One region of the Duganella dendranthematis genome, then DNA from elsewhere that is predicted to be linked to it. Evidence: predicted binding sites of a transcription regulator. Region 1 holds the regulator's gene; each other region holds the start of a gene.
The links. The regulator LexA, encoded in region 1, represses DNA repair genes until DNA is damaged. The targets are predictions, from matches to a motif close to ACTGTATNNNNATACAGT.

Region 1 (9,874 bases):
CCACCCGCCTGAAAATGGGCGAGTACCTGGCCGAGAAAATCAAGCGCGAGCTGAAAGACATGAAGATCGACGTCGTCATGCCGATCCCGGATTCGTCGCGTCCTGCCGCGATCCAGCTGGCGCTGGCGCTGAACGTGGAATACCGCGAAGGCTTCATCAAGAACCGTTACATCGGCCGGACCTTCATCATGCCGGGCCAGGCCGCGCGCAAGAAATCCGTGCGCCAGAAGCTAAACGCGATTCCGGACGAATTCAAGGGCAAGGTCGTGCTGCTGGTCGATGACTCGATCGTGCGCGGCACCACCAGCCGCGAAATCGTGCAGATGGCGCGCGACTCCGGCGCCACCAAGGTGATTTTCGCGTCGGCCGCGCCGCCGGTGATCTACCCGAACGTGTACGGCATCGACATGCCGACCCGCGACGAGCTGATCGCCCACGGTCGCACGGTGGAAGAAGTCTGCCGCGAAATCACCGCCGACGCCCTGGTGTACCAGGACATCGATGCGCTGAAACGGGCGATTTCGGATGTCAATCCGGCGTTGACCAACTTTGAAGCATCGTGCTTCGACGGCGTCTACGTGACCGGCGACGTGACCCGCGAGTATCTCGATAAACTGGAATACGAGCGTCACCACCCGACCAAGGCCGCCGCGCCGGAAGATGCTGGCCGTTCGCAGCTGAACCTGAACCTGGCAGCCAGCGAAGCGTAACTATGAGCGACAAGAAGAACTACGGCTTCACCACCACCATCCTGCACGGCGACCGCCAGAAGGGCATCGAGCACGGTTCGCTGCACAAGCCTATCCATACCTCGGTGGCCTTCGGCTACGCCGATGCGCGTCAGCTGGCGTCGGTTTTCCAGGGCAAGGAACCGGGCTTCCGCTACGGCCGCCAGGGCAACCCGACCATCTCGGCCCTGGAAGACAAGGTCAACAAGATGGAGCAGGGTGTCGGCACCATCTGCTTCGCCACCGGCATGGGCGCGATCGGCGCCGTGGTGCAGGCGTTGTTGCGCACGGGTGATCATGTGGTGTCGTCGGCCTTCTTGTTCGGTAATACCAACAGCCTGTGGCAGACCGCCATGAGCCAGGGCATCGGCGTGTCCTTCGTGGACGCGACCGATGTGGCCAATGTGGAAGCGGCCATCACCGAGAACACCCGCGTGGTCTTCGTGGAAACCATCGCCAATCCGCGCACGCAAGTGGCGGACCTGAAGCGCATCGGCGAACTGTGCCAGGCGCGCGGCATCCTGTACGTGGTGGACAACACCATGACCACGCCCTACCTGTTCCTGCCGAAAGCGGTGGGGGCGGGCCTGGTGGTTAACGCGCTGACCAAGTCGATCGGCGGCCACGGCAATGCGCTGGGCGGCAGCCTGACCGACACCGGCGCCTACGACTGGACCCGCTTCCCCAATATCTACGAGAACTACAAGAAAGCCGCGCCGCTGCAATGGGGGCTGGCGCAGATCCGCGCCAAGGCGCTGCGCGACTTCGGCTCCTCGCTGGCGCCGGACGCCGCGCACCACATCGCGGTCGGCGCCGAAACGCTGGCCCTGCGCATGCAGCGCACCACCGCCAACGCGCTGGCGCTGGCCGAGTTGCTGGAGAAGGATGAGCGCGTCGCCGCAGTATACTATCCGGGCCTGCAGTCGCATCCGCAGCACGCCATCAGTTCGGAACTGTTCCGCGCGCACGGCTCGCTGCTGAGCTTTGAACTGAAGGATGGCCTGGACTGCTTCGACTTCCTGAACCGCCTCAAGCTGGCGATTCCGGCATCCAATCTGGGCGACAACCGCACGTTGATCATCCCGGTCGCGCACACCATCTTCTACGAGATGGGCGCCGAACGCCGCGCCTCGATGGGCATTGCCGAATCGCTGATCCGCGTCTCGGTCGGCATCGAAGACACCGCCGATCTGCTGGATGATTTCTGCACCGCCCTCGAAGGCTGCTAATTGCTTTTGCCCCCGGTGGCGAATAACCAACGGGCGATATGTTTAGTTTGCTCAAAGTTACCTTCTTGGATAGACTTGATTTTTAAGCACTTAAGTCGAGGGGTAACCATGAAAGCCGCTTTTTTACTGATGGCCGCGCTGGCCGTGGGCAATGTCGCACTGGCTGACGAATTGACCGACGCCAACAAGCTGATGGAAGCGAAGAATTATGCGGGCGCGATGCCGCTGTATGTGAAGCTGGCGTCGGCCGGTAATCCTGCAGCGCAGTTCCGGTTGGGCGAGATTTACTGGTATGGCGAAGGTATGCCTGCCGATACCGCCAAGGGTGACGAGTGGTTCCGCAAAGCGAGTGCCGCCGGCTACGCCGAGGCCAAGGCCGCCCTGACGCTGACCACACAACGCCAGGCCCGTCAAAAAGACATCGACTACTACGTGCAGGGTTATGACGGCGCCGATGTGGCCCTGTCCAATGCCAAATGCGTCACGCCGGACATTCCGGCACGCTCGACCAACAAGCAGGAAATCAAAGGGGTCGGGGATGGCATCGATGCCTGGATGACCTGCTACAACGGCTTCGTGCAAAAGCTACAGGAGTTGCTGCCAGCCGGAAAGGCGATTCCCGCCGACCTGTCCAACCTGATGACCGATGCCGAGATTGGCCGCGCTTCGGCGCAGATGGACCGCGCCTACAGCGCAGTGATTCAGGATGCCCGGCGTCAGGCCGACAAAATCGTTGCCGCGCGCACTGCATGGCAGGCTGGCACCAATGAGTATGTCAGCACGGAGAACGAGCGTACAGCCCGTCACAAGGAAATGCGCGATCGCGAAATACTGGACTTCGCGACCGCATCCGGATCGGTGCGGGATGTCGCACCGAACAACATCAAGCGTTAGTGCCAGGTGCGCATCAGGCCGACCGCCAGGCCTTCCAGCGCGAACTCGTCCGCTTCCGGATCGACGGTGATGATCTTGAAGTCCGGATTTTCCGGCAGCAGTTCGATCAGGCCGCCGGTCTTGCGGTAGCGCTTGACCGTGACGTCGTTGCCGATGCGGGCGACGACGATCTGGCCGTTCTTGGCGCTATCGACTTTTTTCACGGCCAGCAGGTCACCGTCCATGATGCCGGCGTCGCGCATCGATTCCCCGCGTACCTTCAGCAAATAATCCGGCTTGGCGGCGAACATGGCCGGGTCGACGTTGTAGTTGGTTTCCAGGTTTTCTTGCGCCAGGATCGGCGAGCCAGCGGCCACGCGGCCGATCAGCGGCAGCGACATCATCAGCGCGGCCGGAATTTTCGACGCGGCCGGTTCGGCGTGCACGCCCAGCAGACGGATGCCGCGTGAGGTGCCGGCGGCGATTTCAATCGCACCCTTGCGGGCCAGCGCCTGCAAGTGTTCCTCGGCGGCGTTGGCGGACTTGAAGCCCAGTTCATTGGCGATCTCGGCGCGCGTCGGCGGGAAGCCGGTGTTTTCGATCGCGTCCTTGATCAGATTCAGGATTTGTTCCTGGCGGGCGGTGAGCTTAAGCATGGGGTACGGTGAGCCTGTGTATATAGACAGTCTGTATTTTTGTACAGTATGCCTTGAAATGCAAGGGAATTTGTTGCCTCGGACGAAATAAATTCACTTGGTGCGCCAGGCGGTCACTCCCTCTGTCAACGTCACCAGCGCGTCGTTGCGCTTGCCGTCGCGCTCGACGATCACGCGCGCGGTCGGCGTCGATGCCGTGCGCGGCGCCAAATGCAGCGTGATGGCGCCGTTGCGGATGTCGATATCGGCGCTGTCGATCTTGCCGGCTTCCAGCGTGATCCAGGTGCGGGTCGAGGCGACAAACAGGCGACTGCGGGCGCTGTCCTTCGGCGTGATGTGCAGCGTGGCGCCGTCATTGCGCAGGTTGGCGCCAAAGGCCAGCCAGCCGAACACCGGATCGTTGAGAACGTAGGTGGCGGTGGCGTAGGCGTGGCCGTAGAAGCCCATGCCGTAGTCGCCGCTGTAGGCGTCCCAGCGCATCATGTCCGGCCAGGCGTGGAACGCGGCCGAGGCAAAGCCTTGCTGGTCGATATTGGTGATGCCGCCCAACAGGCCACCGTACGCCACGCGCAGCAGGTGCAGGTCGGTCGGGTTGGCGCGGTAGGCGGCAAACAACGGCACCGCGTTCAGCGTCGAGCCGTAGTGGTGCAGCTGGCGTTCGATGCGGCGCGTCTTGCCGCCGTACAGGAAGTCCCAGTAGCGGCGGGCGTTGCCGTTATAGCCCCAGCTTGGCAGCGTCGGGTCGTAGCCGAGGATGACCTCGCGCGTGATGTCGGCCTGCTTCTGGTAGCCGAAATAGCGCATCCAGGCGTAGACCTCGGCCTGGCCCGTCGAGTCCCACGCCATCTCGCTGCCGAACGGGTAGGCCAGCGAGCGCCAGTGGTCGGCGCGCTGCTTCATCAGGCGTTCCATATTGGCGGCTTCGGCTTGCAGGCCTTCACGTTGCAGGTCTTGCAGGATGTCGACGAAGACGTCGCCTTCCATCAACCCGAACTGCGCGTATTCGGGCGCGTCGCGCTCCATCGCCACCACGGTCTGGTAGGCGTGTTGCAGATACCAGCGCCAGTCGTGCGCGGTGACCAGGCCGCTGTGGTTGCGCGCCAGGCGGTACAGCACCCAGTGGCCGATCGCCACGTGCGGATAGTTGTAGGCGCGGCCGAGGTCGCCGGCATCCTTCTTGTTCCACGAGGTCCAGCTCTTCCAGTCTTGCGTGGCGCCGTAATAGGCCGGGAAGGCTTGCGGATCGTAGTAGAACAGGCTCTTGCGCACAGCGCCGGCCTGCGGGCCTTCCGCTACTTGCAGTTTGCCGAGCACGGTCTCGTTGACCAGGCGTTCCAGCCTGGCCACCTCGGCCGCGTCCGGATTGTCGAGTTGTTTCATGATGGCCGCGACCCAGCTGCCGGCGCCGCCTTCGTCGCTCATGCCGGAGATCCACACGCGGGTGTCGTCGGTGACGATGCGTTTGGCGTCGTTGTCGTAGGTCAGGATCGCCGGCGCACGCTGGAAAGGATCGGTCTTGTCATCGAACCATTGCTGCGTGGTGCTGAAGCGGCCGAGGTCGGCCACGGCCTGTTCCAGCGGCTTGGTGATGAAATAGCTGATGGTCTGCACGCTGTGGTCGGCGTAGGTGATGTTCAGCCGCGCCGGTCCCCAGCCCTGGCTCTTGATGGTATAGCGCAGCCAGCCTTTGGCGGTGGCGCTGGCTGGCGCTGTGGCCGGCGTGGCAGTCAGCGCGCCGGCCGGTTCGGCGCTGATGGCGGAGATTTTCTGTGCACTGTGCAGGAACAGTGTGGCGTCCAGGTCGGTCGGTACCACGTAACCGGGGATGCCAATCGCCACCGGCCGCTGCTGCGCCACCAGCGTCTGCTCGATGGCACGGATGGACTGCGCGGTGACAAAGCGCACGCCGATCTCGCGCCGTTCGCCCGCTTGCAGCGTCAGGCTGGTGGGCGTATTCCATTGCTGGCCGGCGGTTTTCCAGTCGGTTTCCGCATAGGCCTTGCTGGCCACGGTCCAGTCGTAAAAGCCCTCGGCGGTCTGCGCGCGTTTGCTGTTGTCGTCGATCGGGCGCCAGGCTTCCAGCGGCGTATGGCCGTCCGGCAGCACCAGCAGCGCCGGACCGGCGCCGTTGAGGCGCGTCACCTGCACGTAACCGGCGTCGCGGCCGATGTAGGGATCGGCGAAGCTGGCGCTGGCGTGGGCCTGCTCCAGCGTGCGGTCGGTGATGATGTTGTCGAACACCATCGGCATGCCGAGGCCGCCGATTTCCACCGGCCGGGCCGAGCGATTGATCAGCGTGAAGCGCAGCACCAGCGCGCCCTTGTCGTTGAGCCAGCGTCGCTCCACCGTCAGCGGCAGGCCGGCGCCGAAGGTGGCGCTGATGTCGGCGGCGGCCAGCGCGGGGCCGGCCGCCAGCACGCGCACCGGCTTGCGTTCCCTGGACGAGGAATAGTCCTGCCAGGCGCCGTCGCCGCTGCGCAGTCGCAGGTTGAGGTCGCCGATATGGGCGTAGCCATTGCCGCTGCGCTCGGCCTCGCGCGTGCCCGGCGTGAAGTCGAAGCCGGGATCGCTGACCGGCGTCAGCCGCGCCAGCGTCTGCGTGTCGGTGCGCAGGGCCAGCAACAGTTGCGGCGTGCTGTAGGCGCGCTCGGCGGCGAAGCAGGGAAGGGCGGCGAGGAGGGCGGCGGCGAACAAAGATTTCATGTGCATTCCTGAGGGCAATGCACACATTCTAACCAACTCGCCGGCTTTAGCGGACTATGAAGTGCAGGCCGATGTCGCGCTTGGCGCCGGGTTTCAGCGTGAAGCCGCCAGTGACCCAGCTTGGGTGGTTTTCGCCGCTTGCGCGCTGCTCGGCCGGCGGCTGCCAGCTGTCGAGTGGCGTGCGACCGTCCGGCTGCACCCGCAGCGTTGGCCGCTGGCCCTCCGGCCGCCTGACTTCTACCACACCCTGGTCGCCGGGGCGGGCCTTGACGCCGCCGCTCTGGTCGACGATCAGCGGCATGCCGGCCTCGGCCACCTCGACCGGCTGCTTGCTGCGGTTGATCAGCGTGTAGCGCAGCACCAGCGCGCCCTTGTCGTTGATCCAGCGGCGCTCCACCGTCAGCGGCAGGCCGGCGCCGAAGCTGGCGCTGATGTCGGCCGCGGCCAACGCCCGCACGGCCGGCAGCACGCGGACCGGCTGGCGTTTCGCGAAGGTGGCGTAGTCTTGCCAGGCGCCGCCACCCTGGCGCAGTTTCAGCGTCAGGTCGCCGATGTGGCGGTAGCCGTCGAACTGGCGTTCTTCCTCGCGCGGGCCGAGCGTGAAATCGTGGCTGGGGTCGCTAACCGGGGTCAGCCTGGACAAAGTCTGGGTGTCGGTGCGCAGCGCGAACAGCCATTGCGGCGTGCTGTAGGCCTTGGTCTGGATGGCCGGATAATCGGCCGCCAGGGTAGGGGCGGCGGCCAATACGGCCATCGGCAGCAACCAGGTGGATAAATGTGGTGTCATGGGCAATCCTGTTTGAACGACAATACCGGCACTGTAACACCAGCATGGCCGGGCTGGCGTTCCGCCTGAAAAGCTGGTATAGTCGCGGGCTTACCTCTTCCCACACCTGTCTTGACGCCAGGGTGGGCTCATTTTCAAGTCCTTAAGGGAGTTATACATGCGTCACTACGAAATCGTATTTATCGTCCATCCGGACCAGAGCGAGCAAGTGCCCGCCATGATCGAACGTTACAAAGCAACCGTAACGACTCGCGGCGGCTCCGTGCACCGCGTTGAAGATTGGGGCCGCCGCCAAATGGCTTACCCAATCCAGAAACTGGCCAAAGCGCACTACATCTGCCTGAACATCGAAGCAGACAACGAAACCCTGGTTGAGCTGGAAACCGCATTCAAATTCAATGATGCCGTTCTGCGTCACCTGACCGTCAAGCTGAAGAAAGCCGAAACCGCTCCTTCGCCAATGATGAAGTCGGTACAACGCGAAGATGCAGCGAAATCGCATCGCACCGAAGCTCCAGCCGCTGCTGCTCCAGCCGCTGCTTAATTGGTCTGAGAAGGAACCGCGCTGAACCAGCTCCAGTTCATCGCCCTCATCGCCGAACGGGATGCAATACGTTACACCCCGGCCGGTATGCCGATCGTCAATGCTGTACTCCAGCACCGGTCGCAGCAGATGGAGGCGGGCATCGCCCGATTGAGCGAGTTTGAAGTGTCCGCGATTGCCGCGGGCGAGATTTCAAGCCGCTTCAGTCAGACGCCGCTGGCAGGACTGTATCAGTTCACCGGTTTTCTCAACAAGAAAAGCCGCAATAGCAAAAGCCTGGTGTTTCACATCATTGATTTTAGTGCTGTCCAAGACAGCGCAATTTAAATACAGGAGCCTAAAATGGCATTCGGTAAAAAGTTCGACAAAAACAAGCTCAAGCTGAAAGAAAAGCGCAAGCAACAAAACCCACTGTTCAAGCGCAAGAAGTTCTGCCGCTTCACCGCCGCTGGCGTTGAGCAAGTAGACTACAAAGACGTAGACACCCTGAAAGACTTCGTCCAGGAAAACGGCAAAATCATGCCAGCACGTCTGACCGGTACCAAGGCGCACTACCAGCGTCAAGTTGACACCGCGATCAAGCGCGCTCGCTATCTGGCCCTGCTGCCGTACACCGATCTGCACAACGCTTAATCGCGGCAGAGTAACTGGAGAAGAACTATGCAAATCATTCTGTTGGAAAAAGTTGTCAATCTGGGCAACCTGGGTGAAGTCGTTAAAGTTAAAGACGGCTACGCACGTAACTTCCTGATCCCGCAAAAAATGGCCCGTCGTGCAACCACGTCGGCTATCGCGGAATTCGAAGCCAAACGCGCTGAACTGGAAAAAGCTGCTGCCGCCAAGCTGGCCGCTGCCCAAGCCCAAGGCGAGAAACTGAACGGCATGACCGTGACCGTTTCGCAAAAAGCTGGTGTTGACGGCCGTCTGTTCGGCTCGGTCACCAACTTCGACATCGCTGAAGCGCTGAGCAAAGCCGGCTTCGCAGTGGAAAAAGCTGCTGTGCGCCTGCCAACCGGTCCGCTGAAGACCGTCGGCGAGTTCCCAGTCACCGTTTCGCTGCACACCGATGTGCTGGCGGAAGTGACCGTTGCCGTCGTAGGCGAAGCTGCCTAAGACTGGACCGGGCGGCAACGCCTGTCTGGTTTGCAACACCCTTGAAAAAGCCGGGCTTTGTCCCGGCTTTTTTCTCGTCATAATTTTGTAGTACGGCACAAGCAGGTATAATTCGCGCCATGAACGCCCCCTCCGATCCGCAAGTCGATTCGCTCCGCGTCCCGCCGCACTCCATCGAAGCAGAACAGTCCGTCATTGGCGGCCTGCTGCGCGATAACGCGTCCTTTGACCGTATCGCCGACATGATGAATCCGGAAGACTTCTACCGGTACGACCACCGCATCATCTTCGAGCAGATCGTCAAGATGATCAACAGCTCGCGCCCGGCGGACGTCATCACCGTGTTCGAGAACCTGACCCAGCTGGGCAAGGCCGACGACGTCGGCGGCCTGACCTATCTGAACGCGATGGCGCAGAACACGCCGTCCGCCGCTAATATCCGCCGCTACGCCGAGATCGTGCGCGACCGCTCGGTGCTGCGCCAGCTGATCACCGTGGCCGACGACATTTCCGGCCAGGCGTTCAGTCCGCAGGGCAAGGAAACCAAGGAAATCCTCGACGAGGCCGAATCGCGCATCTTCGCCATTGCCGAGCAGGGCGCCCGCGGCGCCGCCGGCTGGCTGGCGGTGCAGCCGCTGCTGACCCAGGTGGTCGAGCGCATCGACGAGCTGTACTCGCGCGAGAACCAGTCGGAAATTACCGGCGTGCCGACCGGCTTCATCGACCTCGACCGCATGACGTCGGGCCTGCAGGGCGGCGACCTGGTCATCGTGGCCGGCCGTCCGTCGATGGGTAAAACCGCATTTTCGGTCAACATCGGTGAAAACGTCGCCATCGAAGCCGGTTTGCCGGTGGCGATTTTCTCGATGGAGATGGGCGGCGCCCAGCTGGCGATGCGTATGCTGGGCTCGGTCGGCCAGCTTGACCAGCACCGCCTGCGTACCGGCCGCCTGAACGACGAGGACTGGCCGCGCCTGACGCACGCCATCCAGAAGATGAACGACGCCCAGGTGTTCATCGATGAAACCCCGGCGCTGAATCCGATCGAGATGCGCGCCCGTGCGCGCCGCCTGGCGCGCCAGTGCGGCAAGCTCGGCCTGATCATCGTCGACTACCTGCAGCTGATGCAGGGTTCCAAGGCGGGCGACAACCGCGCCTCCGAGATCTCGGAGATTTCCCGTTCGCTGAAAGGCCTGGCCAAGGAGCTGGGCTGCCCGGTGATCGCGCTGTCGCAGCTGAAC
Region 2 (9,874 bases), 3.1 Mb from region 1:
ATCACTGCGGGGATAATCAGCTTCAGCGATTGAGCGACCATCAAAACTCCGCCCAAAATAGCTAATATCCTAATCCACAACTGACCACTATCCGCCAACGCATCCACCGAAAGTGGCGTTGGGCTAAGGTTGAAATCAGGCATACCTGGCAAGGCGAAAGGGGCTGGAGGCTTAACCAATTCCAAGAGAGTCCAGAATCGCCCAAGGTCGAAGCCTGTAGCGGGCCGCACATATGCAGCGCCCATATCGGTGAAATAGGAAACCCCAATTTTCTCTAGCGCACACCAAGTGCATTCGGAGAGATGGCCTGGATAAATATGCAAAACCGAGTTAGCACACTTTTTTAGTCTTCCACGAACAGCATCCAATGCGGCGACCCACTGGCTAGCAGTAGGTCGGGAAGTGCGCGCCCCTGCTCAGTGAATGCTTGATGAAAAAGCTGTTCCACCTCAGAAGGCAACATCGATGTCGGGATTGAACGTGGAGGAGGCGCGATTCCCCTCTGCTTCGCATCTTTGGCATAGGCATACCGGAATTCTTTAATGTCGCTTTCAAGAGAGTCCCCGACACCATCTCTCTGCGGGACACCCGCGTATGGATGTCGTCCTCCGAACAAGGTATGAAAAATCAACAACGCGAGGCCAAAATTGTCGTGATTTATCGTACGACGAAAGCCTGAGAACGAAGAGAGTCCTTGTAGCTCCGGGGGAGTAAAGTGAGATACTCCAACTTCACAAAAGTGCACAGTTCCGTTGGCTTCTACCTGAAAGGAATCACTGTCAATAATTACTACAGTGCTATCCTTACCGACCATGACGTTGCCTTGGTTCACATCGCCGAGAATATGACCCTCCGCGTGAAGCACTTCAAATGCCGCAGCGACATTCCTCGCGATAAACAGCAGGAAGTCCCACCCTGCCTTCGGGTGATTTTGCCTACGATGAGCGGGACTGTACAGCATCTGAATAGACGAACGGTTGGTCACCTTGGGCATTAGGTAACCGACGACAGCCCCGGTCTTGGAATCACTCAGCGTTGATTGTGGCCAAGCGACATACTTGAGGAGCTTCTCTGACGAGCGTGTCGCCATGAAGCGAAGCTTATCCTGCTTTTTTTTATCAGGGACTTTGTGGTAAATCTTTGCGACGTTGTGCGACTCCGGCGCAAGCTCAAATACACTCCCCTCCCCACCACGACCGAGCTCTCGACTGATGGTTACGGATTCTCCCCGCGACGTAACAAATGCCTTTGCCACTTCTGTCATTCATTAAAGGTTGCGACGACCAGAGTTTTATCGTCATCAGTGCGCGAATTAACGCGCTCGCTGTTTAGAAAGTTGTTCAATGCTTGATGCAAAGCATCCTCATCTTCAGGCGTCGCGCGTCGCAACGCATCAAAAAAAGGACTGAAGAACGGAACATGTGGTGTGTTGGTCGCCAACTGTAGTGCTATCCGCTGCAATCCATCGCTGAAAACGGCAACCTCCGTCAACTGGCCTATATATTCGCGCGTCTGCAAGGCTTTTACAGCGTTCTCATCAGTGACAAAGCTAGTCATGTTTGCGTATTCGCCTGACATCGGAACTATCGCCAGCTCCAACCCTTTGCCAGCGTTTAACACAATGCCGCCATCTCCAATCTGCATCGCTAGCGAAGCTTGAGGAAGGGAGACGACACCCAAGAAGGTACACGCTAAGTCTCGCATGACCAAGCTATGCTCAGCTGCATAACTTTCTAGACGCATGCGGATAGCTAAAACGCATTCAACGGCTAACTCATCCGCAATCCCAAACTCTCCTTTAGCCGTCTTCTCAGCGACTTTCTCAGCCGCCGCTTGCATTGCAAGCTCTGCGCCAATTTCTCCATGCGAGGCGCTACCCGCCCCATCCGCGACGAATACCGCTAGAAATGGTCCATTGGGAAGCGTATCCGTCTGAAACCAGCAGCTATCCTCACAGACGCGATTCGTGGATATGTGCGAGGTACCGGTGACGGACGCCCCAATCGCGTACCAGCTCAAACTGAAGCCCACCCAGTGGGAGCACTTAACTGAACTTCAGTACCGGGAGTGGAACGAGATACCGAACGAAGCGAGTTCGACAGCCAGCTAAACAACTCTCGGAATTTGAGCTCCTGTAGCGACAACGGAGAACGCACACTAATCTGGCTCAAAATTTCCATGTTCGCCCCCTTCACACCAATCGCAAAGAACGCAAATGCCTTAGATGCTTCCCCTTCTTTGACTTCCGCCGCAGCGTTTTGCCATGTATCCGTTGGAGCTCCGTCAGTAATTAAGAACACCCATGGACGGTAAAACGCAATCCCGTTTGCTCGGTATTCTGCCTTCCGGTCTTTCAGCAAATTTAATGCTTGAGTAATAGCCGCGCCCATGGGTGTATCGCCGCGCGCATTAAGCACTGGTGGGTAAAAAGCGCCTGCCGAAGTGAATGGTAGTTCAACTTGGGCTGGGCCAAAGGTAACTATGGCAACCTCAACTCGTTGCATCGCCAAAGAGTCTGCTGCGAGCTCATCCCGGAAGGTAGCTAAGCCAGCATTCAACTCGGTGATTGCAGCGCCACTCATACTTCCCGATACGTCCAGCAACAATACGCATGGACAGCGTGGTTCGGGATTGTCCGCAAATCCAGGGTCAACAAAAGCGATTTGGTCACTCAACGCGTTCTCCAACATGCAAGTAAATTAAAAATTTACAATCAATAATAGTTACTTTCCGTCAAAGAGGAAAGGCGTTTCTACAACTTAAGTAGAAGCAAATTTCTGTTCAAGGCAATGTACATACCGGGTGCATATAAACAGTTTCATGGCAAGCTAAACTTTATAGCCTTTCAAACTCAAATCGACAGCCGCATTCTTCAAACGAAGCCAGAGGGAAATGCCTCCATTCCTGCAAGCAAAAGGCGTTTGGTGCATTCAGTAGCTACTTGGCAACTTGACTACCGATGCATTGGCGGTCTATAGTAATACTGTACATACATACAGTAAAAAATGCACTCTCATGATTGCGCCACCTCTCACAACATCGTCCGAAGAACAGCGTATTGCTGAGGCCACCCTGCGGCAACACATTTGGCGCGCAGACGAATTGAGTCGCAGCCGCACTTTGTCCTCTCCTTCTGGGTATGAGTGCCTGGACGCGGAGTTGCCCGAGGGAGGCTGGCCTCAGTCCACCTTAGTAGAGCTCCTACTTCAACAGCCTGGGATTGGAGAAATGCACCTGCTGCGCCCGGCTCTCGCAAATTTATCCAAAAGCCGTTATGTCGCGTTTATTGAGCCCCCTCATCGCCCCAACTCGGCCGCATGCAAATTCCTGGGATTGCACTGCCCAAATCTTCTTTGGATTCGTGCCCCCACGACGGCGAATGCCCTATGGTCGACTGAGCAAATTCTACGGAATGGGGGTTTTGGAGCGGTTTTACTCTGGCAGAAGAACATACGCAATGAAGCCCTTCGTCGACTGAATCTAGCAGCGCAATCAACGGACACAACATTTTGGCTTTTACGCCCCTTAAGCGCCGCTGCTGATGCCTCTCCTGCGCCACTTCGAATAGCACTACGACCGTCGGCAGGCGGAATATCAGCAGAAGTTATTAAGCGACGTGGCCCGCATCACGACCAACCACTAATTATTCCACTGGCCAAAATGCCAGCACGTCAACGATTCCTGGATGAGCAAAATGCGGTACTGGTTAAGCGTTCATCTCCCACTCCTACCACTCGAGTCCGTCAGGCCGCGTTGGTGTGACCCGGCGCCTTACGTCGTTGTCGAAAAAGGGAAAGTCATTTCGGTATCGCGTGAAGCCTATGCGTTAGGGGTTCGTGTCGGTATGCGGCCAGGCGGAGTATCCGCAGTGGCGCCGTCAACCGTCGTGTTAGAGCGAGACCTTCAGCGTGAGGAAATAACTCGCAATGCCATCGCTTTGGCACTGCTTCAGTTCACGCCGGAAGTGGCGCACGCTGGCGACTCAAGTATTGTGCTGGACGTCACCGCAAGTCTAGGACTTTTTCGGGGGCGTGCGGCGATAGGTAGAAGGATTCGAGCAAGCACGCAAGCTGTAGGCGTAACCGTTCGACTTGGAACCGGGCCTACTGCGTTGGGCGCTTGGCTGCTAGCTCGTCTGCCACTATCAAGACGCTTGGCCTTGCTACGTCGAACTGTGAAGATGGCTTCGCTGGAGCGGCAGCTGGACCGCATCCCATGTGATTACTTGCCCGCTGCTGTACCTCATCTGGAATGGCTAGCGGGCATCGGCGCTACCGACCTCGCCGCCTTACGTCGCCTCCCCGCCAAGGTGTACAGCGCAGGATGAGTAAGCAGGTCCTCGAGGAATTGGACCTCGCCTATGGGCTGGCCCCCGAAATGTTTCAATGGATTGCCATTCCTGAGACCTTCAGTGCTCGTATCGAAACATTCGACAGGGTTGAGCATGCAGAGGCTTTACTGGACGGTGCGACAGGGTTGCTGGAACAATTCGTTGGTTGGCTGGTAGCTCGCCAGCAGGCGGTGAATACTTTCGCGTTCATGCTGGAACACGAACGCGGTCGAGAAGCCATTCCCGCGACTGAAGTCGAGATTCGTTTGGGGGAACCAGCCTGGCGTATCGACCACATGAGTCGACTCCTCAAAGAACGATTACCTCGCGTTGAATTGACGGCGCCGGTAATCGGGGTTCGCCTTGAAGTGCGACTCTTGGCAGCCATGGTTCCGCTGACTGACGACCTATTTCCCGAACCTGGAGGAAGTCCGGCTGACCGAAAGCGCCTCATGGAGCTGCTTAGCGCCCGTTTGGGACCTGAAAACGTGCTGGTAGCTGTGGAGACCCCAGACCACGTGCCAGAAGCCTCTAACGCGTGGATTCCGATAAGCCAGACTCCTATAAAATTGACGGAAGACGTCAAGGCGTTTGAGCGCCCATTCTGGTTGCTGGACGAGCCGCATAAGCTACTGGTCCGGGACGACCGTCCATTCTATGGTTCGCCGTTAAAGATAATTAAAGGGCCCGAGCGCATTGAAGGACATTGGTGGAACGGCCAAACAGCCGCGCGTGACTACTATATTGCGCAAGCCTCAGATGCGTCGTGCTACTGGATTTATCTGGAGCGAGTGCCTGGTGGCGCCTGGTACTTGCACGGGAAATTCTGATGGACGAGCAAAAGACTAAGTCGGAACTCACGCTACCCGACTATGCTGAACTCCAATGCGTAAGCCACTTTTCATTTCTGAGAGGCGCCTCTCCGCCTGAGCTTCTAGTTCAGCGAGCGGCGGAACTCGGATACAGTGCGCTGGCCATTACAGATGAGTGCTCACTCGCGGGTGTAGTGAAGGCACACGTCGAAGCCAAAGAGATTGGGCTTCATCTGATTATTGGCAGCCAGATGGTGGTAACGCCGGAAGACGGCTCTCCTTCGTTCACACTGCTCATCTTGGCTATGAACCGAAATGGCTATGGCAATCTAAGTGAGTTAATCACGGATGCGCGGCGTCGGGCAGATAAAGGACAGTATTTGGTACACCCGAGGGACATCGCTACCCCGGTGGCTACGTACGCACATCTAAGAGGTCTACCAGACTGCCAACTTATTCTATGCCCCACATACAACGCCGATTTTGATGATGTCGCGCGGCAAGCCGAATGGCTTGTTAGATGCGCACCTGGTCGAGCACGTGTGGCTCTGACGCTTCACTATCGCGCGGAGGATGACAAGCATCGCGCAATGGTCGAAGCGATATCAGAAGAATTTAGTCTTCCCCTCGTCGCAACGGGGGATGTGATGATGCATCGCAGGTCGATGAAAGAAGTGCAGGACACAATGACTGCCATTCGTTTGAAAAAGCCAATTGCCCAATGCGGCTATGGTCTCGCGTCGAATGCTGAAGCACATCTACGCTCTCGCCTTCGGCTAGGCATTCTCTATCCACGTTCTGCATTAGACGAAACTATCCGCGTCGCGCAGCAGTGCTCCTTCTCTCTCGATGAACTGCGGTATGAATACCCTGGTGAGATTGCACCTGAAGGGAAGACACCCAAAGCTTATCTTCGAGAACAAGCCTACATCGGGGCGCACTGGCGCTACCCACAAGCCATTCCAGAAAACGTACAGGACCAGCTTGAATACGAGCTAGCTCTTATCGGTGAAATGGAATATGAACCGTACTTCCTAACGGTCTACGACATCGTTCGATTTGCAAGGTCTCAAAAAATTCTTTGCCAAGGACGCGGCTCCGCTGCAAACTCTGCTGTCTGCTACTGCCTGGGTATTACAGAAGTTGACCCATCGCGCGGAACACTACTCTTTGAGCGATTCATCTCGCGTGAACGTAACGAGCCTCCTGACATCGATGTGGACTTTGAGCATCAGCGTCGGGAAGAAGTCATTCAGTACATCTACGAAAAATATGGCCGGGTTAGAGCAGCACTCACAGCCGTGGTCATCTGCTATCGCCCACGCAGCGTCATTCGCGATGTTGGCCGAGCCTTGGGTGTAGACCTGTCGGTTGTTGATAAGGTGTCGAAGGCCAGTCACGGCTGGGGTGGGCAATCTGACCTTCAGCAACGACTGCTGACATGCGGATTCGAACCGAACTCTCTCGTTGCCGACCAGTGGGGGCAGATTGCCGACCGGATGATGCGCTTCCCACGCCATCTGTCACAGCATCCAGGTGGTTTCGTAATTTCACGAGGCCCGTTGTCACGTCTGGTCCCGATTGAAAATGCGGCTATGCCCAACCGTACCGTAATTCAATGGGACAAAGACGACATCGATGCAGTCGGACTTTTGAAAATTGATGTCTTGGCATTGGGTATGCTCTCATGCATGTCCCGCGCGCTCGAACTCATTTCTCAGCAGAGAGGTGAACGATTTGAACTGAGTGACATCCCGCATGAAGACCCTGCAACCTACGCCATGATTTCGAAGGCCGATACCGTTGGTGTCTTCCAAATCGAATCCCGCGCTCAGATGTCGATGCTACCGAGGATGCAGCCCAGGGAGTTCTACGACCTTGTGATTGAGGTAGCCATTATTCGTCCTGGTCCTATCCAAGGTGGAATGATTCATCCATTTCTTCGTCGGCGCCGTGGCGAGGACCCAGTGGACTATCCGCCTCAACTCGAATCGGTGTTGAGCCGTACCTTGGGCATTCCGATTTTCCAAGAACAAGTGATGTCCATAGCGATGATTGCATCAGGTTTCTCGCCAGGTGAGGCAGACCGTCTTCGCCGCGCGATGGCTGCGTGGAAACGCAAAGGAGGTCTGGAGCAGTTCGAAGACAAGCTCATGGCCGGTATGGCGGAACGTGGATACACCACCGAATTTGCCAAATCGATTGTGGGCCAGATACGTGGCTTTGCGGAGTATGGCTTTCCTGAGTCTCATGCACATTCGTTTGCCTTGCTGGCTTACGCAAGCAGCTGGTTGAAGTGCCATCATCCAGCCGAGTTCCTAGCAGCTCTTCTTAACAGTCAGCCGATGGGATTCTACAGCCCTTCATCACTAGTACAGGACGCCCGACGCCATCGCGTTGAGGTACGTCCTATCGACGTCTGTACAAGCAGCTGGGAGGCTTCTTTGGAGCCGTCCAGTCATCGATTGCCCGCTGTACGATTAGGACTAAACAGTATAAAAGGTATGGAGCGGGAAGCGGCGTTCCGGATTGAGGAAGCACGTGCAGCAAGGCAGTTCGAGAGCACCCGTGATTTAGCAATGCGGGCAGACCTCACCAAAGAGAACATGAAAGCACTCGCTTCGGCAAATGCACTGGCATCACTTACTGGCAATCGTCGCACAGCCATGTGGAATGCCGCAGCCAGCGTTCCGGATAAGGGACTATTGAAGGAAGCAGGAATTGCCGAGCCTATGCTCGAGTTGGCAGCTCCGACCGAGGGTGAAGACATCGTCGCAGACTACCGGCACATCGGTCTAACACTGGGACGACACCCACTTTCACTGCTACGTGACCGCCTGTACAAAATGAGATTCACACCATCAGAAATCCTGAACACGTTCGACGATGGACAACTCGCACGAGGCTGTGGAATCGTCACTGTGCGACAGCGTCCCGAGACGGCAAACGGCGTGATTTTTTTGACGCTTGAAGACGAGTTCGGCACCATCAATATCATCGTGTGGCCAAGTCTTGTAGACCAACAGCGCCGCGAGTTGATGACCTCACAATTGCTTGGAGTGTATGGTATCTGGCAGTCCAAACAAGGCGTTCGCAACCTGATAGCGAAGCGCCTCGTTGACTGTTCGCATCTGCTCGGTGAACTTGAGACACGGTCGCGTAACTTCCACTAGCTCGTTTCCTGTGCCATTCGCGTTCCCTAAAGCCAACCATTGACGGCGGACAACCTCGCTAAATTAAGTTGGCGTGCAAACTACCAAAGGGGTCACCCGCCTTGTACTCATTTTCGGCACGAAGAACAGCGAGGGATTTTTCTGTAAATAATTCAGAGGCATGGACTACGAAGACATCAGCAATCTTGATGTTCAAGTCCAATACCATGCCCAGAATGTGAGGAGCCCCCTTTTCATCATGCTTAGCCGCATTGTAGTAAAAGCACTTATTCTTTTTCGACGCTGTACTCTTAATATCGAAGTGGAAAACTTCAGATTTCTGAGTTGCGGAGTCAAAAAAAACGAACGAAAAATCAGGCTCCGGAACTCCGCTGAACGAAACTAAACTAACTGTCTTAACCGCATCCTGGCATTTGATAGGCCTGAGCAAAGACCACTCCCCAATGGCACCAATACGATGATTTTCAACTGAATACTTATCCGGCGAGAGGGTGTACGTATGAGCACGCAACCAAGCGATGTGCGATGCGGCCTCAATGTCTATGTCTGTAATATCCATGGTTCCGATGTACACTAGCGGAGACTTCTGCTTAAGCGCCAAGACCACTGCCTCCAGAAAATCTTCTCTTTCACTGTAAGGGCAAAATTTAACTCTAGATATTTGAATATTAGAACTTAATTTTCCATAAACCGTATTAAATGGCATTTTTCCTCCGCAGGCTGTCATCGTATTGGTTAAATATTAACCCAATATTCAGCACTGGCGAGCAATCTTTGCAATAACTCGGAGCAAAGCCCATGTGCGTCAACTACATCACCGTTAGCCGCCAGATGGCCTTCGATTGGTTTCGCACGCCAATCGAAGTGAACGACGACTGGCGCGAGGAAATCTATCGCGACTACCAGGCGCCGTTCATCATCCACGACGAGAAAGGCGAACGTAAAGGCCTGCTCGGCACTTACGCTTTCGTGCCTCAGGCTCATCGGCCGTACAAAAAGCTCACCGAAGAAGAACAAGCGAAATACGCAAGGGCTGTTGAGAAAGCAAAGGCTCAAGGCAAAGAGCCACCTGAGCCACCCCGGATTCGCATGGACACAATGAATGCACGGTTCGAAGAGGTCACCGGCAAGGTGAACTACAAACGGTTCTGGCTTCAACAGCAGCTTTGCATCGTGCCTGCGCTTGCAGTCTTTGAACCGAACTGGGAGACTGGCGAGCATGAGCGATGGGCGATTGAGATGGAGAACGGAGAACCATTCGGATTACCTGGCATGTGGCGCACGTGGGAAGAGAAAGACGGCACCATCAAAAACTCGTTCACTCACTTCACACTGAACGCGAATGAGCATCCGCTACTCAAACGCTTTCATGCCGACGAAGAGAAGCGCGGCGTCGCCATCCTGAGGCCTGAGGACTATGACGATTGGCTTAGCTCGACGAATCCGGAATTCGCGCGTGCACTCGTCCAGCTATATCCGGCTGAACTTATGCATGCTCGACCAGCGCCAAAGACTGCGAAGGCTGTGGAGGCAGATGACACCACAAACCCGAGGTCTCC
Region 3 (9,874 bases), 1.0 Mb from region 1:
TGCGCCACCAGCACGCGGTCGATGAAGCGCGACAGGGTCATGCCATCCAGTTCACCATCGGCATGCCGTTGCTCGATCTCGGGTTGCAGCGAGGCCTGGAACTTGGGTTGCAGGTCCGCATGTTGCGCCAGCAGCCAGGCGTTGCGGACGCCGCGTTCGCCGACCTGGGCGGCCGTCGGAAAGCCTTGCGCTTTGACGAGCTTGTAAAGCCAGGCGACGTTGTCGGCATCGATTTCCAGTGCGCGCCGCCGGACCAACGCATTGTTGGGCGCGGCGAGATAGGCATTGCGTGCGTCCTGATCGCGCTGGAAGCGTTCGGCCAGCGCGTCGCGCAACGCCGGGTTGCTGAAGGTGCGCGCTGCATCCCGCTGGATGAGCGCTTCGGGCGAGTCTTGCGGATGCGCCTGGTTCCAGGCAATGGCGCCGGGACAGGGCATTTCTTCTGCAGAAGATGGCTCCGGCGCGTCGGCGCTAGCCAGCGGCATGGCCAGCGAGGCGCACAGCCAGGCCAACCATGCCATTTGCATGGCGCCGCGCATCAGTGGTCGCCGATATTCTTGTCGAGGAATTTCTCCACCTTGCCCCAGAAGTCGACGCGGGTCTGCGGCAGCTTCCAGCTGTGGCCTTCATCTTCGTATTCGATCAGCTCGACATTCGGGTTGGTGGCCTTGACCGCCTTGCTGAACTTGATGCTGTGCGCCGGTGTCACGCGGACGTCGGCGCCGCCGTAGGCCATCAGCAACGGCTGCTTGAGCTCGGCCGCACGCAGCAGGGGCGAGGTGGCCTTGAACTGCTCGGCATCCTTGTCCTGGTCGCCGATCAGTGCCGGCATGCCGAAGCGCTTGTAGTCGTCGCTCATGTCCGAACGGTAGTTCCAGCTGCCGTCGTACAACAGGTTGATGTCGGTTATGCCGGCCCACTCCACGCCGCACTTGTAGAGCTCCGGTTCCTTGATCATGCCCATCAGCGTGGCGTAGCCGCCGTAGTTGGGGCCGGCGATGCAGATGCGCTTGGCGTTGGCGTAGCCCTGTTCGATGGCCCAGCGGGTGCCGTCGGTGACGTCATCCTGCATTTTCAGGCCCCATTGTTTCCAGCCAGCGCGGAACAGCTTGCCGCCGTAGCCGGTGCTGCCGCGATATTCCGGTTCCAGCACGGCGTAGCCGCGCGAGGCCAGGAACTGCACTGCCGGCACCCATTCCCAGCTGCCGCCGCGTACCCATGGGCCGCCGTGGACCAGCACCACCATCGGCAGGTTCTTGCCGCCGCCTTTCGGCAGCGTCAGCCAGGCCGGGATGGAGAGACCGTCACGCGCCTTGTAGTGCACCAGTTCCTTGCGGCCCATCTGGTTCGGGTCGATGTTAGGGAAGGATGCGCTGATCATGCGCAGTTTGCCGGTTTCGCTGTTGTACAACATCAGGCGCCGTGGCCAGATGTCGGCGTAGGCGCTCACCAGCACCCACGGCGATTCCGGCCGGGATGGCAGGGTCAGCAGGTTGTTGGTGTTGGGCAGCAGCTTGTCGACCTTGTCCTGCATCGCCTGCATGGCCGGATCGAGCCAGGTGGTGCCCCAGGCATCGGTCAGGTGGCGCACGCCCAGCAGTTTGTCCTTGTCGAAGATGAGCTGGCCGCTGAAGTCATAGCCCTCCAGGTTGACCAGCGGCTTATCGGCCAGCTTGCCGCTGGCGACGTCGTAGCTGTAGACGGCGTTGGTGTCGGTGCCGGGCGCGGTATGCATCACGTACAGCGTGCCGTTCTTGCCGAAAGCGAACGGGCGGAAGCCGCCGCCGCGGCCGGTGTAGCGCTCAAAATCGGTCAGCTTGCGCCAGTCGTTGGTGTTCGGATCGCGGTAGAAAATGTTGTTGCTGCCGCCTTTTTCGCGGGTGGTGGTCAGGCGTGGTTCGCCGTCGTTGTCCAGCATCCACGCGACGGTGTCGCCGGGCCGCGCGATGCTGCCGCTGGTGCGGCCGGTCACTGTATTGAGCCGCAGCACATTGGTGTAGAGAAACTCTCCACTGCTGCTGTAGATGCGATCCTGGACGTAGATATAGTCGGAGTTCTGCGCGCCGCGCTGGCCCAGCAGATAGGTATGCCACGGCAGCTGGTCGCGGCTGGCCGTACTGGAACCGTTGGTAATGAACGGCTGCCAGCTGCGCTGCGCCAGTTGGCGGAATTTGCTGCCGTCGCGGTTCACTGCGAACAGGCCGGGGCGTAGCGCATGTCGCCTTCGGCGAGGTCGTGGTCGGCGGCGGTGAACACCAGCCGCTCATCGTTGACCCAGCGGTAGGTGCCAATGTCGGCATCGCCGAAATTGCCCACCACTTTGACTGCATCGGTGGCAAGGTCGACCACGCCCAGCATGTCGCGCTTGTTCTTGGTGGCGACCCGTACCGCCAGGTATTTGCCGCTCGGTGACAACAGGGCGTCGCTGAATTCGGGATTGGTGAAGAAGTCGGCGATCGGCGGCAGGGTCTTGGCTGCGTCGACGGCCTGGGAGTGGCCGCACAGGAACGCGCCGGCCATAGCCAGGGCGCGCAAAAAGTGGTGGAAGCGCATATGCCTTGTTATAAAATAAGTAATCAAGACAAGATAGCACCAGCTTGCCAAATGCGCCACAGCATAAATGTATTTTAATGTTGCTCCGGCGCGCGGATGTAGTCGACCAGCGCCGCCGCGCGCGGTCCCGGCGCCGGCGTCAGCAGGCTGACCACAACCACGGTCAGCACGCCGGCCGGCACGCCAAAGATGCCGGCCGAAATCGGCGCGATATGGAACCATTGATTTGCCGCGCCGCCGCCGAGGATCGGATTGGTGTGCAGCATGTAGTAGACGCACACCAGGAAGCCGACCGTCATGCCGGCCACCGCGCCGTGGTGGTTGGCGCGCTTCCAGAACACGCCCAGCACCAGCGCCGGGAACAGCGTCGAACCGGCCAGCGAGAAGGCCGCACCCACCAGCGATAAAATGTCGCCCGGCTTGGTCGAGGCGGCGTAGGCGGCGATGAAGGCCACCGCCAGCAACAGCAACTTGGAAATCGTCACCCGCTTCTGGGTGGAGGCGCTGCGGTCCACCAGCTTGTAATACACGTCATGCGACAGCGCGTTGGAGATGGCCAGGAGCAGGCCGTCGGCGGTGGACAGCGCCGCCGCCAGGCCGCCGGCCGCCACCAGCCCGGAGATCACGTACGGCAGGCCGGCGATTTCCGGCGTGGCCAGCACCAGCACGTCGGCGTCGATGGTGATTTCGGCCAGCTGCACCACGCCGTCATGGTTGATGTCGTTGATGCTGAACAGCGGATTAAGCTTGTCCACATTGGCCCAGTACGACACCCAGTTGGGCAAATGGTCGTAGTTGGTGCCGACTAGCGCGTTGTAGATGTCGTACTTGACCAGCACCGCCAGCGCCGGAATGGTCAGGTAGATCAGCAGGATGAAGAACAGCGTCCACAGCACCGAGACGCGGGTGTCGTGCACCGACGGCGTGGTGTAGGAGCGCATCAGGATGTGCGGCAGCGCGGCCGTGCCCAGCATCAGGCAGAACACCAGCGCCAGAAAGTTGTTGCGCTTGATGTCGGAGGTGGCCGGGTCGCCGGGGTAGGGCGTAGCGTGCGGCGTGATCGGTTCGGCGCGTTGCAGGTTCTGCTCGCGCGCTTCGCTCCACACGCGTTCGGCCTCGTCGGCATTTTTCGGATAGGCCACCAGTTCGCGTTCCGCACTGCGGATGTCCAGCAGCGAGGCGTTGCGCGTTTTGACGTGGTCCACTTTGCGCTGGGCGTCGGCGCGGCCGATTTCCCAGGAGGATGGCAGCGTACTGAGGCGCTGCTCGTAGTCGGCGGCGCGCTGGCGGAAGATGGCGCGCACTTCGGCTTCTTTCGGATCTTCCTGCAACACGTGTTCGCGCGCGCTCAACTTGGGTAGCAGTTTGCCGTAGGCCACTTGCGGAATCGGGTTGTCGGTATGTTTGGCCGACAGCCAGATGGCTGGAATCAGAAACGCCACCAGGATGATGATGTACTGCGCCACCTGGGTCCAGGTGATGGCGCGCATGCCGCCGAGGAAGGAGCACACCAGGATGCTGGCCAGGCCGAGGAAGATGCCGACCGAAAAATCAACGCCGGTGAAGCGCGAGGCGATCAGGCCTACCGCGTAGATCTGCGCCACCACGTAGGTGAAGGAGACGATGATGGTGGCGATCACGGCCAGGATGCGCACCGCGCGGCCGCCACGCTCGGCATCGTCGGCGCCGCCGTAGCGCTCGGCCAGGAAGTCGGGGATGGTGTACTGGGCGAACTTGCGCAGGTAGGGCGCGATCAGCAGCGCCACCAGGCAATAACCGCCGGTCCAGCCCATGATGTAGGCCAGGCCGTCGAAGCCGTGCAGGTAGAGGCCGCCCGCCAAGCTGATGAAGCTGGCGGCCGAGATCCAGTCGGCGGCGGTGGCCATGCCGTTGAACATGGCCGGCACGCGGCGGCCGGCCACGTAGTATTCGAGCACGTTGGAGGTGCGGCTGATGACGCCGATCAGCGCGTACAGCACAATGGTGGCGAACATGAACAGGTAGCCGATCCACACGCGCGGCATGCCTTCCTGTTCCAGCGCGGCCAGCGCGATCAGGAAGCCGCCGAAGCCGGCGGTGAACATGGCGTAGTAGCTGCGCAGGCGCTGGAAGAAGGTGCGTGGCTTCAAGCGGACGGCTCCGGTTGCTGGCGCGCGGCGCGGTCGAGCCGGCGCATGCGCCAGGCGTAGAAGGCGATGATGCCGAGGTAGACCAGCGACGCCCCCTGCGCCGCCAGATAGAATGACAGCGGCCAGCCGAACACGCTCAGGCCGGCCAGTTCGCGGGCGAAGAAGGCGGCGCAGAAGCCGGTCAGCATCCACAGCGTCAGCAGCAGGGCGGTCATGCGGCGGGTTTTGTGCCAGTGTTGCAGGCGCGTGAGCGGCGGCGCGGCGGAAGGTTGCGGTTTATCCATAGTACGGCGCTTCGTTTTCGTCGTCGTGCTGCGCCGGCGGCAGCGGGAAAGTCAGGCGGAACAGCGCGCCCGGCAGCTTGGGCTGCGTCGCGCGCGGATTGCTGAAGATGTCGACCTCGGCGCCGTGTTGCTGCGCAATCTCGCGCACAATCGCCAGCCCCAGGCCGCTGCCCTCGGCGGTGTTGCCCAAGATGCGGTAGAAGCGCTCGAATACGCGCTCGCGTTCGCCTTGTGCGATGCCGGGGCCGGTGTCTTCCACTTCCAGGTAGCCGTGCTCCAGTTCGTCGCTGCGCACCCGCACGGTGACGCTGCCGCCGGCCGGCGTGTAGCGCAGCGCATTGTCGATCAGGTTAGACAGCAATTCGCGCAGCATGGTCGGATTGCCGGTGATCAGCAGCGGCAGTGGCGGCGCTTCAAAGCCAAGGTCGATGCGATGGGAGAACGAGGCTTGCACCCAGTCCTGCACCACCATGCGCGCCAGCTCGGACAAGTCCAGCGACTGCATGACGCTGCCGGTCTGCGGATGGTTCTCGGCGCGCGCCAGGGCCAGCAATTGATTCACCAGCCGCGTCGCCGCTTCCGAGCTCTTGGCCAGCTGTTCCAGCGAGCGGTGGATTTCGCCGCTGTCGGTCTGGCGCAGGGCCAGCTCGGACTGCATGCGCATGCCGGCCAGCGGCGTGCGCATCTGGTGGGCGGCGTCGGCGATGAAGCGCTTCTGCATATCGATCGTCAGCGACAGCCGCGACAGCATCTCGTTGAGCGAACGCACCAGCGGCGAGATTTCCTCCGGCACCTGGTTGGAGGCGATGGGACTCAGATCTTCCGAACTGCGCGCGCGGATGCGCTCCTGCAATTGCGCCAGCGGCGACAATCCGCGCGCCAGCGCAAACCAGACCAGGGCCAGTACCACCGGCAACACAATGAACTGCGGCAGGATCACGCCCTTGATGATGGCGTTGGCCAGTTGCGCGCGCTTTTCCAGCGTCTCGGCCACCTGCACCAGCGCGAGCTGCGGCGTGCTGCCATCGTTGCGCTCGATCTGCACGTAAGCGAAGGCGACCCGCACCGGCGTGCCATGCATGCTGTCGTTGCGGAAGCGCACGCCGCCGGCGCTGGTCTTGTCTTCATCGTCCAGCACCGGCTGCGGCATGTCGCGGTCGCCGTCGATGTGTTCGCCTTGCGGGCCCTGGATCTGGAAGTAGACGTTGTCGATGTCGTCGGCGCGCAGGATGTCGCGGGCCGATCCACTGAGGCTCTTGATCAGCTTGCCATCGACCGAGCGCACCTGCTGCGCCAGCACCGTCACGCTGTCTTCCAGCGCATGGTCGAAGGGCTGGTTGGCGATCGACTTGGCGACCAGGTAGGTGATGGCGATGCTCATCGGCCACAGCAGCAGCAGCGGCGCCAGCATCCAGTCCAGGATTTCGCCGAACAGGGAATGCTGTATGTCCTCGTCCGCATCGGGGGCGGGCGGTTGATACTCCGGTTCGGCGGTTTCCGGGACGGCGCTCACTTGCTGGCGTTTCCGGTGTCGGCCCTGGCCTCGGCCTCGGCGCTGGCGCGCGCGGCTTCGGTGAATTTCTCCAGGCAGTAGCCGAGGCCGCGCACGGTGGCGATGCGCACGCCGCCGACTTCGATCTTCTTGCGCAGCCGGTGCACATAGACTTCGATGGCGTTGTTGCTGACTTCCTCGCCCCATTCGCACAGGTGATCGACCAGTTGTTCTTTCGATACCAGACGACCGGTGCGGGCCAGCAGGATTTCCAGCAGCCCCAGTTCGCGCGCGGACAGGTCCAGCATCTGCTCATTAATATAAGCGCTGCGACCGACCTGGTCGTAGCTCAGCGGGCCGTGCCTGATGACGGTGGCGCCGCCGCCGGCGCCGCGCCGCACCAGCGCGCGCACCCTTGCCTCCAGTTCCGACAGGGCGAATGGTTTGGCCATATAATCGTCGGCGCCGAGGTCGAGGCCGTTGACGCGCTGCTCGATCGAATCGGCGGCGGTCAGGATCAGCACCGGCAGCAGCGAGGAGCGCGCGCGCAGGCGGCGCAGCACTTCCAGGCCGGACAGCTTGGGCAGGCCCAGGTCCAGGATCAGCAAATCGAATTCCTGGGTCGACAGGGCGGTGTCGGCTTCCTGCCCGTTGCGGACGCAATCGATGGCGTAGCCGGACTGGCGCAAGGAGCGGGTCAGCCCGTCGGCCAGAACGCTGTCGTCTTCGGCAAGTAAAATACGCATGTGAATCTACTCCGGCTGTACAAGCCCCTATTTTGGCGAGTTTTTGTGCTTTCTCAAAGAATTAGCGCAAATCCCGCTTGCATTAAGCACTGTTTTTTTATACAGTGCTACCTGTATTGAACAACCCAACTGGCTGAAAGCACATTATGGACGACAAAAAAGGCGTAGTACCTGCATCTGAAAAAGCCAAGGCGCTGGCAGCTGCGCTGGCCCAGATCGAAAAGCAATTCGGCAAGGGTTCCGTCATGCGCATGGACGCCAGTGCCCCGATCGAAGAAGTACAAGTGGTCTCGACCGGCTCGCTGGGCCTGGACGTGGCACTGGGCGTCGGTGGCCTGCCGCGCGGCCGCGTGGTGGAAATCTATGGTCCGGAATCGTCGGGTAAAACCACGCTGACCCTGCAAACCATCGCCGAGATGCAAAAACTGGGCGGCACCTGCGCCTTTATCGACGCCGAGCATGCGCTGGACGTCGGCTACGCGCAGAAACTGGGCGTCAACCTGCACGAGCTGCTGATTTCGCAGCCGGACACCGGCGAACAAGCGCTGGAAATCTGCGACGCGCTGGTGCGTTCCGGTTCGGTCGACATGGTGGTGGTCGACTCGGTCGCCGCGCTGACGCCACGCGCCGAGATCGAAGGCGATATGGGCGACTCGCTGCCAGGCCTGCAGGCACGCCTGATGTCGCAAGCGCTGCGCAAGCTGACCGGTTCGATCAACCGCACCAACACCCTGGTGATCTTCATCAACCAGATCCGCATGAAGATCGGTGTGATGTTCGGTTCGCCGGAAACCACCACCGGCGGTAACGCGCTGAAGTTCTACGCCTCCGTGCGTCTGGACATCCGCCGCACCGGCTCGATCAAATCGGGCGATGAGGTGATCGGTAACGAAACCAAGGTCAAGGTCGTCAAGAACAAGATCGCGCCACCGTTCAAGGAAGCGCACTTCGACATCCTGTACGGCGCCGGCACCTCGCGCGAAGGCGAAATCCTCGATCTGGGCGTGGAAGCCAAGATCGTCGAGAAGTCGGGCTCGTGGTACAGCTACAACGGCGAACGCGTCGGCCAGGGCAAGGACAACGCCCGTATCTTCCTGCAAGAGCGTCCGGCGCTGGCGTGGGAAATCGAAAACAAGGTGCGCGAATCGCTGGGCGTGCGCGCACTGCCGCCACTGGCCGGCGCCGACACCACCGTGGTCAAGCTGAAGCCGGCCAAACCGGAAGCCGACGCGGCGTAAGCATGTCGTTCCCGCGCAGGCGGGAACCCATGCTGAGCCAGCGCTGTCTCGGCTCCCGCTTGCGCGGGAGCGACGCCGTCCATGCGAACCCCACCACTTAGCCTCAAAGCGCGGGCGCTGCGCTATCTCTCCATGCGCGAGCATAGCCGGCTGGAACTGGCGCGCAAGCTGTCCAAATATGCCGAGGCGGGCGACGACGTCGACGCCCTGCTCGACCTGCTGGAAAAAAACAACTGGCTGTCGCAAGAGCGCTTTTCCGAAGCGCTGATCCACCGCCGTGCCGCCCGGTACGGCAATAGCCGCATTGTCGCCGAGCTGCAAAGCCACGGCGTCAATGGGGAAGCCCTGCAGGAACTCAAATCCAATCTGGCCGACACCGAGATCGAACGCGCCCGCGACATCTGGCAGCGCAAGTTCGGCATCGTGGCAAATGATCCACAGGATCGACATAAGCAAATTCGCTTTCTGTTGCAGCGAGGCTTCTCGCAACGCACCGTGCAAAAGGTCATCAAAGGCGCCGATCTCGACGACTGAGTATCCAGCCGGTGCGGGGTGTGCTAAACTTTGCGGGTTTTTGCAGCACCGCGGGTGCGGTGGTTGTCCGTAGAAGCTGCGGCAACGTGCATTTTTAGTAAGAGAAAATGCGCCAGGCTGCTAACTAATTACATGCCGCGAGAGCGGTATCGATCTTATGTCCCTGTTAACTCCAGTTATCCGACGTGCGCTGCGGTCCTCGCGCGCAACCGCTATCCCCAACCGGAATGGTGTGCGGACTATTGGCGGCACCCCTCTGCATCACACACCGATTTGCACTACAAGATTCCTCACCCTGCACGGCCTGGCCAGCGCAGTGGCGAAGTTTTACCCGCGCTGGGTGGACAAAGCAGCACCGGGTAGCGCGTAGCAACATTATCTGCTTAATCATTCAACCGATTTATACACATCAGCATCAGAAGGGAAGCCAGCATGAAAATCCATGAGTATCAAGGCAAAGAAATCCTCCGAAAATACGGAGTGACGGTACCGCGCGGCATTCCGTGCCTGTCCGTTGAAGAAGCAGTCAAAGCTGCTGAAACCTTGGGCGGCCCAGTCTGGGTTGTGAAAGCTCAAATCCACGCCGGTGGCCGTGGTAAAGGCGGCGGCGTGAAAGTTGCCAAGTCGCTGGAACAAGTGAAAGAATACGCTGACCAGATCCTGGGCATGCAGCTGATCACCCATCAGACCGGCCCAGAAGGCCAAAAAGTACGTCGTCTGCTGATCGAAGAAGGCGCCGACATCAAACAAGAACTGTACGTATCGCTGGTGACCGACCGCGTGACCCAGCGCGTTGTGCTGATGGCCTCGTCGGAAGGCGGCATGGACATCGAAGAAGTTGCCGAGTCCCACCCAGAAAAAATCCACTCGATCGCCATCGATCCAGCCGTCGGCCTGA

Region 2: imuA (translesion DNA synthesis-associated protein ImuA) is a predicted target of LexA. The motif match lies at 2,983-3,000, and genes of this name have one in related genera.
Region 3: recA (recombinase RecA) is a predicted target of LexA. The motif match lies at 7,293-7,310, and genes of this name have one in related genera.

The regions. Positions count from the first base shown of each region.
Region 1 is NZ_CP051684.1:659,425-669,298, reverse strand. It holds gene purF (amidophosphoribosyltransferase) at 1-710, shown strand, start outside; gene HH213_RS03145 (cystathionine gamma-synthase family protein) at 713-1,957, shown strand; gene HH213_RS03140 (SEL1-like repeat protein) at 2,066-2,851, shown strand; gene lexA (transcriptional repressor LexA) at 2,848-3,486, opposite strand; gene HH213_RS03130 (DUF5695 domain-containing protein) at 3,580-6,189, opposite strand; gene HH213_RS03125 (DUF5695 domain-containing protein) at 6,236-6,976, opposite strand; gene rpsF (30S ribosomal protein S6) at 7,134-7,520, shown strand; gene priB (primosomal replication protein N) at 7,542-7,847, shown strand; gene rpsR (30S ribosomal protein S18) at 7,863-8,153, shown strand; gene rplI (50S ribosomal protein L9) at 8,181-8,633, shown strand; gene HH213_RS03100 (replicative DNA helicase) at 8,753-9,874, shown strand, end outside.
Region 2 is NZ_CP051684.1:3,757,140-3,767,013, reverse strand. It holds gene HH213_RS30190 (hypothetical protein) at 1-185, opposite strand, end outside; gene HH213_RS30185 (helix-hairpin-helix domain-containing protein) at 344-1,264, opposite strand; gene HH213_RS17180 (PP2C family serine/threonine-protein phosphatase) at 1,261-2,031, opposite strand; gene HH213_RS17175 (vWA domain-containing protein) at 2,016-2,675, opposite strand; gene imuA (translesion DNA synthesis-associated protein ImuA) at 3,016-3,762, shown strand; gene HH213_RS30570 (Y-family DNA polymerase) at 3,686-4,327, shown strand; gene HH213_RS30565 (DNA polymerase Y subunit UmuC family protein) at 4,324-5,160, shown strand; gene HH213_RS17160 (error-prone DNA polymerase) at 5,160-8,315, shown strand; gene HH213_RS17155 (hypothetical protein) at 8,374-9,021, opposite strand; gene HH213_RS17150 (SOS response-associated peptidase family protein) at 9,114-9,874, shown strand, end outside.
Region 3 is NZ_CP051684.1:1,686,048-1,695,921, reverse strand. It holds gene HH213_RS07860 (DUF6624 domain-containing protein) at 1-527, opposite strand, end outside; gene HH213_RS07855 (prolyl oligopeptidase family serine peptidase) at 539-2,191, opposite strand; gene HH213_RS30090 (hypothetical protein) at 2,188-2,553, opposite strand; gene HH213_RS07850 (sodium:solute symporter family protein) at 2,628-4,637, opposite strand; gene HH213_RS07845 (DUF4212 domain-containing protein) at 4,679-4,966, opposite strand; gene HH213_RS07840 (sensor histidine kinase) at 4,959-6,479, opposite strand; gene HH213_RS07835 (response regulator) at 6,476-7,204, opposite strand; gene recA (recombinase RecA) at 7,351-8,442, shown strand; gene recX (recombination regulator RecX) at 8,524-8,976, shown strand; gene sucC (ADP-forming succinate--CoA ligase subunit beta) at 9,409-9,874, shown strand, end outside.